DNA from 2 places in the Acidovorax cavernicola genome. Region 1 is predicted to be linked to the other one. Evidence: predicted binding sites of a transcription regulator. Region 1 holds the regulator's gene; the other holds the start of a gene.

Region 1 (3,433 bases):
CGCAGATGCACCGACAGCACGTCGGCCATGGCGAAGAATTCGTGGCGGTTCTGCGCCACCTGGAAGCCGTCGGAGCGCGCCTTGGCGCAGCTGGCCTCGCGGCCCCAGATCACGACCTGCATCCCGAAGGCCTGCCCGTAGCGCGCCACCAGCTGGCCGATGCGGCCATAGCCCCAGATGCACAGCGTCTTGCCCTTGAGCACCGAGCCCACGCCGAAATTCGGCGGCATCGAGGCCGATTTGAGCCCCGACTGCTGCCAGGCGCCGTGCTTGAGGTTGCTGATGTACTGCGGCAGGCGACGCATCGCCGCCATGATCAGCGCCCAGGTGAGTTCGGCAGGCGCCTGCGGCGAGCCCGAGCCTTCGGCCACCGCCACGCCACGCTCGGTGCAGGCCGTGACGTCGATGTGGCCGCCGACGCGGCCGGTCTGGGAAATCAGCTTGAGCTTGGGCAGCTTCTCGATCAGTTGCCGGGAGATCTGGCTGCGCTCGCGGATGAGCACGATGACGTCCGCGTCCTTGAGGCGAACCGACAGTTGACCGATGCCCTTGACCGTGTTGGTGTAGACCTTGGCGGCGTACGCGTCCAGCTTGGCGGCGCACTGCAGCTTGCGCACGGCGTCCTGGTAATCGTCGAGGATCACAATGTTCATGGCGTGCCATTGTGCCTCGCAGCATCGGCACGTCGCACGTGTGAACGTTTGGATACCCGGCGCCTTGTGGTGCCCGGAGCGCCTGCTTCAGGCGGGAGAAGGTGAATCCACCATGCACAGGGGGCGCGGATGGCGCAGACACGGCGGATTCGTTTGCACCGTCTCAGTGCAGGCAGCTGGGGCGGGGCGTGCCGCTCCCGGTTTCCGCCGCTTCCAGCGCGGCGAGCCGGTCGAGCTCGGCGCACACGTCCGCCATGCGGCCGGAGATAACGACCCGGTTGGCGCAGCCACGCTGCGAGCCTTGCCGGTCGACCACGCGGACCACGCGCAGCGGACGAGCGGGCGTGGCGGCGGAGGGCGACGTTGTCGGCGCAGGACTGCCGGCGGTGCGCGCCGTGCAGGCCGGACGCACGGCCACGTAGCGCAGGCCAGCGGCCGCGTCGCTGCTGTCACCGCGCGAAGAGCGGCGGGCGGGCATCCAGCGGGTGGCCAGCGATTGCAGGGGCGACCAGATGTCGGCGATGGCGAGGAGGGCGATTCCCATGTGAACTCCAAAAAAGTATGAGGTTGAACACAGGCAGGATTTCTTGAATCGGCCGCAACAGGGTGATGGCGACTTCGCGCCATACGCCCGCCACCTGTCGCGGCCGGATGAGGTACTGCTGCTTATGGGCAGCAGCAGGCCCGGGGCCTACATCAGCATGGTGTTGCGGATGAGGCCGACCGCGAGGCCTTCGATTTCGAAAGGTTCGCCGGGCTGGACGATGATGGTCGGGTAGTCGGGGTTCTCGGCGTGCAGCTCGATCACCTGCTTGTTGCGCTTCAGGCGCTTGACGGTGACTTCCTCGCCGAGGCGAGCCACCACGATCTGCCCGTTGCGTGCTTCCTTGGTGGCCTGCACGGCGAGCAGGTCGCCGTCCATGATGCCGGCGTCGCGCATCGACATGCCGCGCACCTTGAGCAGGTAGTCGGGCTGGCGCTGGAACAGCGTGTTCTCGACGTAGTAGGTCTGGTCGACGTGCTCTTGCGCCAGGATGGGCGAGCCCGCCGCGACACGGCCGATGAGCGGCAGCGCGAGCTGGGCCATGCCGGGCAGCGAGAGCGAGAACTGGTTGCCTTCGCGGTGGCGCGTTTCGTGGAGCGAGCGCAGTGCATCGCCTTTGAGGCGGATGCCGCGCGAGGTGCCGCTGACGAGTTCGATGACGCCCTTGCGGGCCAGTGCCTGCAGGTGCTCTTCGGCGGCGTTGGCCGACTTGAAGCCCAGCTCGTTGGCGATTTCGGCGCGCGTGGGCGGCGCACCGGTGCGTGCGATGGCGCCCTGGATCAGGTCCAGGATCTGCTGCTGGCGGGCGGTAAGCTTCACTGCGAACTGCATAGTGGTTTCCTTGCGGCACTGGCTAGATATCCAGTACCTGTATTTTTAACCAGTTTTCAAAAGTTGACAAGTCATGACTCATTCCTCTTCGTCCGAGATGCGCCGTGTAGTGGTGCTGGGCACCGGCGGCACCATTGCCGGCAAGGCGGCCAGCAGTGGCGACAACATCGGCTACACAGCGGGGCAGGTGGGCGTGGCAGACCTACTGGGCGGCATCGAAGCGCCGGCTGGCGTGACGCTGGTGGCGGAGCAGGTCGCACAGCTCGACAGCAAGGACATGGACGCCGACACCTGGCGCCGGCTGGCCGAGCGTTGCGCGCACTGGCTGGCGCAGCCCGACGTGGCGGGCATCGTGATCACGCACGGCACCGACACGCTGGAGGAAACGGCTTTCTTCTTGCATGCCGTGCTGGCACCGATCAAGCCGGTGGTGCTGACCTGCGCGATGCGTCCGGCGACGGCCTTGTCGCCTGACGGTCCGCAGAACGTGCGCGATGCGCTCGTGGTGGCATCGACGACAGGTGCGCAGGGCGTGACCGTGGTGTGTGCAGGCACGATTCACAGCGGGCTCGACGTGCAGAAGGTGCACACCTATCGCCTCGATGCCTTTGCGTCGGCCGATGCCGGGCCGGTCGGCTACGTGGAGGAGGGCGAGGTTCGGCGCGTGCGCGCGTGGCCGTTGGGGGCGTCGCTCGATGCCGCACGCCTGGAGGCTGTGTCCAAGCCGTGGCCTCGCGTCGAGATCGTCATGAGCCACGCGGGCGCAAGCGGCGCGATCGTCGAGGCGCTCTTGCTGCCGTCGCCAACGGCAGCGCCCTTGCGCGGACTGGTCGTGGCCGCGACCGGAAACGGCACCGTGCACCACACATTGGAGGCTGAGGCGCTGAAGGCGCAGGCCTCAGGCGTCGCGGTGCTGCGCGCCACGCGCTGCACGAACGGACGCATCCTGCCGAAGCCCGGCGACGGGCTGCGGGATGCGGGCGCACTCACGCCGGGCAAGGCGCGGGTTGCGCTGGTGTTGGAACTGTTGGGAGTGGTCGCCCTGCCTGCGTCGGAGGGCGACTGAGAGGCTGACGGCTCAGCCGTCAGCCGTTCGTTGGATCAGCTGTTCAGTGCGGCAAGGGCGCGCTGCGTGATCTCGTCGACCGTGCCCACGCCCTGGATGGCGCGGTACTTCGGCGCGGCGGCCGGGTCGGCCTTGGCCCAGGCCGAGTAGTAGTCCACCAGCGGACGGGTCTGCTGGCTGTAGACGTCGAGCCGCTTGCGCACGGTCTCTTCCTTGTCGTCTTCACGCTGGATCAGTTCTTCACCGGTCACGTCGTCCTTGCCTTCTGCCTTGGGCGGGTTGAACTTGACGTGGTACGTGCGCCCCGAAGCCGGGTGCGAGCGGCGGCCGCTCATGCGT
Region 2 (3,433 bases), on a different contig from region 1:
GCAGGTGGCCGGCGCAATCGCCCCTTGCCCTGCGAGCCGCAGCACCAGCCAGCGTGGCAGCCGGTAGCGGTTGCGGGCCAGCACGGCGTAGGCGCGGTCGGCGAGCCGGCCGACCACCGGCAGGTCGAGCAAGGCGCCGCCAGCCGGCAGGCCCACCGCCGCGCGGCAGGCGCGGATGGCGTCGACGCCCACGCGCAGCCGGCCAGCGGCATCGACGGCGTGCAGCGAACGCATCAGCGCCTCGCGTGGCGCCGGGCCGTTCGAGAAACCGGCGGGCGAACAATCGACTAAGTGCAGCCGCCCCGCGGCATCGCGTGCCTGCATGGCGCCCATCTCGGCCGTGCACAGCGGGCAGGTGGCGTCGAAATAGACCGTGAGCGGGTAGTTGGCCGGGGCGAAGCGGGTCATGGCGTTTGCAGTTATCGATATTTCAGTCGAAACAGAAATAGAAGGGCAAAAAAAGGAGGCTCAGATCATGGGCAGGCTGGCGTGGTGCGCGTCCGGGTCGTCGCCCTTGCCGGCGGCGGGCGCGGTGTCGCCACGCACGAACTTCTGCACGCTGGCGCCGAGCGTGAGCACCTTGTCCAGCGTGCCGGGCGACAGCCGCAGCATCTCGTCGGCCCAGGTGGCGAGCTTGGTCATGAGGTCCATGGTGGAGCGGATGCGGTCTTGCGCATCGGCGGGCTCCTTCTGGAAATCGGGGCTGGCGACGATCTCGCGCAGCACGCGGATGGTGGGGTCGAACTCGCGCTCCTTGCGCTCGCGCACCACGGTACGGAACAGCTCCCACACGTCGACGCTGGTCTCGAAGTAGTCGCGCCGGTCGCCCAGCGTGTGGGTGACGCGCACGAGGTTCCAGGCCTGCAGTTCCTTCAGGCTGTTGCTGACGTTGGAGCGGGCCACGCCCAGCGTTTCCGAGAGCTCTTCGGCGTGCATCGGCTTGCCGTGCGCGAAGAGCAGGGCGTGGATCTGCGAGACCGTGCGGTTCACGCCCCACATGGAGCCCATCTCGCCCCAGTGCAGGACGAACTTGCGTTGAATGTCGGTGAGTTCCATGGCGTCGAGTTTAGAAATTCCTAAATTTCTGTCAAGACAGAAATAAAAAATCCTGCACGGCTGGATCAAAAGTGAAATACTGTATGAATAAACAGTTGTTTGCCTTGTTTCCTACTTGTCTCCTGTTTCCTTCCAAGGATCCGCCATGCCCGCCGCCCAAGTTCCCATCCACATCATCAAGGGCCGCGGCGCAGCCACGCGACTCGCGCACCGCTTCTCCAAGGACGAACGCAACGCCTTCGACGACGGCTGGGGCACGCTGGAAGACGGCGCGGCCGATGCTGCCGAGTTGCTCCCGCTGGCGACCGAGGTGCGCTTCGAAGACGTGAAGTCGGTGCTCAGCAGCAACGACTCACCCGATATTCCTTTCGACCGCTCGCTCAACCCGTACCGCGGCTGCGAGCACGGCTGCATCTACTGCTTTGCACGGCCCACGCACAGCTACCTCAACCTCTCGCCCGGCCTGGACTTCGAGACCAAGCTGATCGCAAAGCGCAACCTCGTCGAGGTGCTGCGCGCCGAACTCGGCCGCAAGAGCTACCGACCGAGCAACCTCGCCATCGGCACGGCCACCGACTGCTACCAGCCCATCGAGCGCGAGCTGCGGCTCACGCGCGGCGTGATCGAGCTGCTGAGCGAAGTGCGCCACCCGTTCGCGCTGATCACCAAGTCGAGCGCGGTCGAGCGCGACCTCGACCTGATCGCGCCGATGGCGGCCGACCGGCTCGCGGCCGTGTACGTCACCGTGACCACGCTCGACGGCGAACTCGCGCGCAAGCTCGAGCCGCGCGCCGCCGCGCCGCATCGACGGCTGCGCACCATCCGCACCCTGGCCGAGGCCGGTGTGCCGGTGGGCGTGAGCGTGGCGCCGCAGATTCCGTTCATCACCGAAGACATGGAACAGGTGCTCGAGGCCGCCTGGGAGGCCGGCGCGCGCAGCGCCTTCTACACCGTGGTACGGCTGCCGTGGGAGGTGGCACCGCTCTTCAAGGAATGGCTCGAACTGCACTACCCGCAGCGCGCCGACCGCGTCATGGCGCGCATCCACGAGATGCGCGGCGGCAAGGACTACGACGCCGACTTCGCCACGCGCATGAAAGGGGCCGGCCTGTGGGCCGACCTGATCCACCAGCGTTTCCACAAGGCGACGAGCCGGCTGGGTTTCAACCGTGAGCGGATTGCGCTGGACACCGGGGCCTTCCGCCCGCCCGGCGCGCGAGGGCAGGGCAGTCTGTTCTGAGTGTGTGGCGCTTGCGCGTCGCCGGCCTGCCGGTCCGGATCACCGCCGCCGTCAGTGCGCGAGCCAGCCGTTGATCTCGTCGATGACATCGGCCTTGGCGCCGCCCGCGAGGGCCTGCAACCGTATGCGCGACAGCAGGTAGACGAAGCGGGCCTGCGCCAGATCACGCTGGGCGGAGACCTTCAGATGTTCCGCGTTCAGCACGTCAGGCAGGGTGCGGCTGCCGGCCTCGAACGAGCGCTGGTTCGAGAGGACGACCTGCTCGGCGGAACGCGCCGCTTGTTCCAGGGCCTTGACCCTCAGGACGCCTTCGGTCACGCCGCGGAACTCGCGATGCAGCCGCACCCCCAGGTCGCGGCGCAGCGCCTCGAGGGTCTCTTCGGCCCGCTGCTGGCCCGCGAGCGCCTGCCGCACGGTGGAGCTCACGTAGCCGCCCGAATACAGAGGAATGTTGAGCTGCACGCCGATGGACCGGTTGGTGTAGCGGGTCTTGATGCTGGTGACCGTGTCGCTGTCGTTGCGGGACCACTGCGCGATGGCGTCCAGGGTCGGGTAGTGGCCCGCCTGTGCCTTCTCCAGCTCGTGCCTGGCGGCCTCCACCTGGGCGGCGAGCGACCGAAGTTCCGGGCTGTTGAGTTCGGCCTGCGCGATCCAGTCTTCCACCCGGTCGGGCGCCGGCCGAACGAGCCGCATCCGGGACGGGTCCAGCGGCGCGAGCCTGTCGATCGGGCGATTGACCAGGCTCTGGAGTTGCCTGCGTGTGAAGTCGAGGTTCTGGCGCGCCTCCAGTTCCTGCGCCACGTTGAGGTCCAGGGCCGCGCGTGCTTCGTCGATGTCGGTGCGCGTGCCGAAACCCGTGCCGAGCCGCTTCTGCGCGGCATCGAGCTGGGTCGTGTAGGCCGTCTTCTGCGCGAGCACCAGCGCGAGATGCTCTTCGGCCAGCAGCGCCTCGAAATAGGCGCCGCTCACCCGGACGCCGACGTTCTGCAGCTCGCGTTCAAGAATGGCCTCGGCATCGTCGACCTGCGCCTGCGCCTGGCGGTAGTCGGCCATCTGGTACATGCGAAAGAGAGGCTGCCTCAAGGTCAGCGCCTCGCTGCTGCTGGTGTAGCGCAGGTTGGCGGTGACGAGATGCCC

The links. Region 1 encodes LexA, which represses DNA repair genes until DNA is damaged. Its sites were predicted from a motif close to ACTGTATNNNNATACAGT; they were not measured.
Region 2: a site for LexA is predicted at 1,135-1,152, ahead of D3H34_RS24245 (PA0069 family radical SAM protein). Genes of this name have one in related genera too.

What each region holds. Positions count from the first base shown of each region.
Region 1 covers NZ_QXMN01000001.1:268,241-271,673, forward strand. Annotated here, with positions in the region: gene D3H34_RS01260 (D-2-hydroxyacid dehydrogenase family protein) at 1-653, opposite strand, end outside; gene D3H34_RS01265 (hypothetical protein) at 817-1,197, opposite strand; gene lexA (transcriptional repressor LexA) at 1,345-2,028, opposite strand; gene D3H34_RS01275 (asparaginase) at 2,102-3,094, shown strand; gene adk (adenylate kinase) at 3,130-3,433, opposite strand, start outside.
Region 2 covers NZ_QXMN01000039.1:21,557-24,989, forward strand. Annotated here, with positions in the region: gene D3H34_RS24235 (thiol-disulfide oxidoreductase DCC family protein) at 1-408, opposite strand, end outside; gene D3H34_RS24240 (GbsR/MarR family transcriptional regulator) at 469-1,056, opposite strand; gene D3H34_RS24245 (PA0069 family radical SAM protein) at 1,202-2,296, shown strand; gene D3H34_RS24250 (TolC family outer membrane protein) at 2,348-3,433, opposite strand, start outside.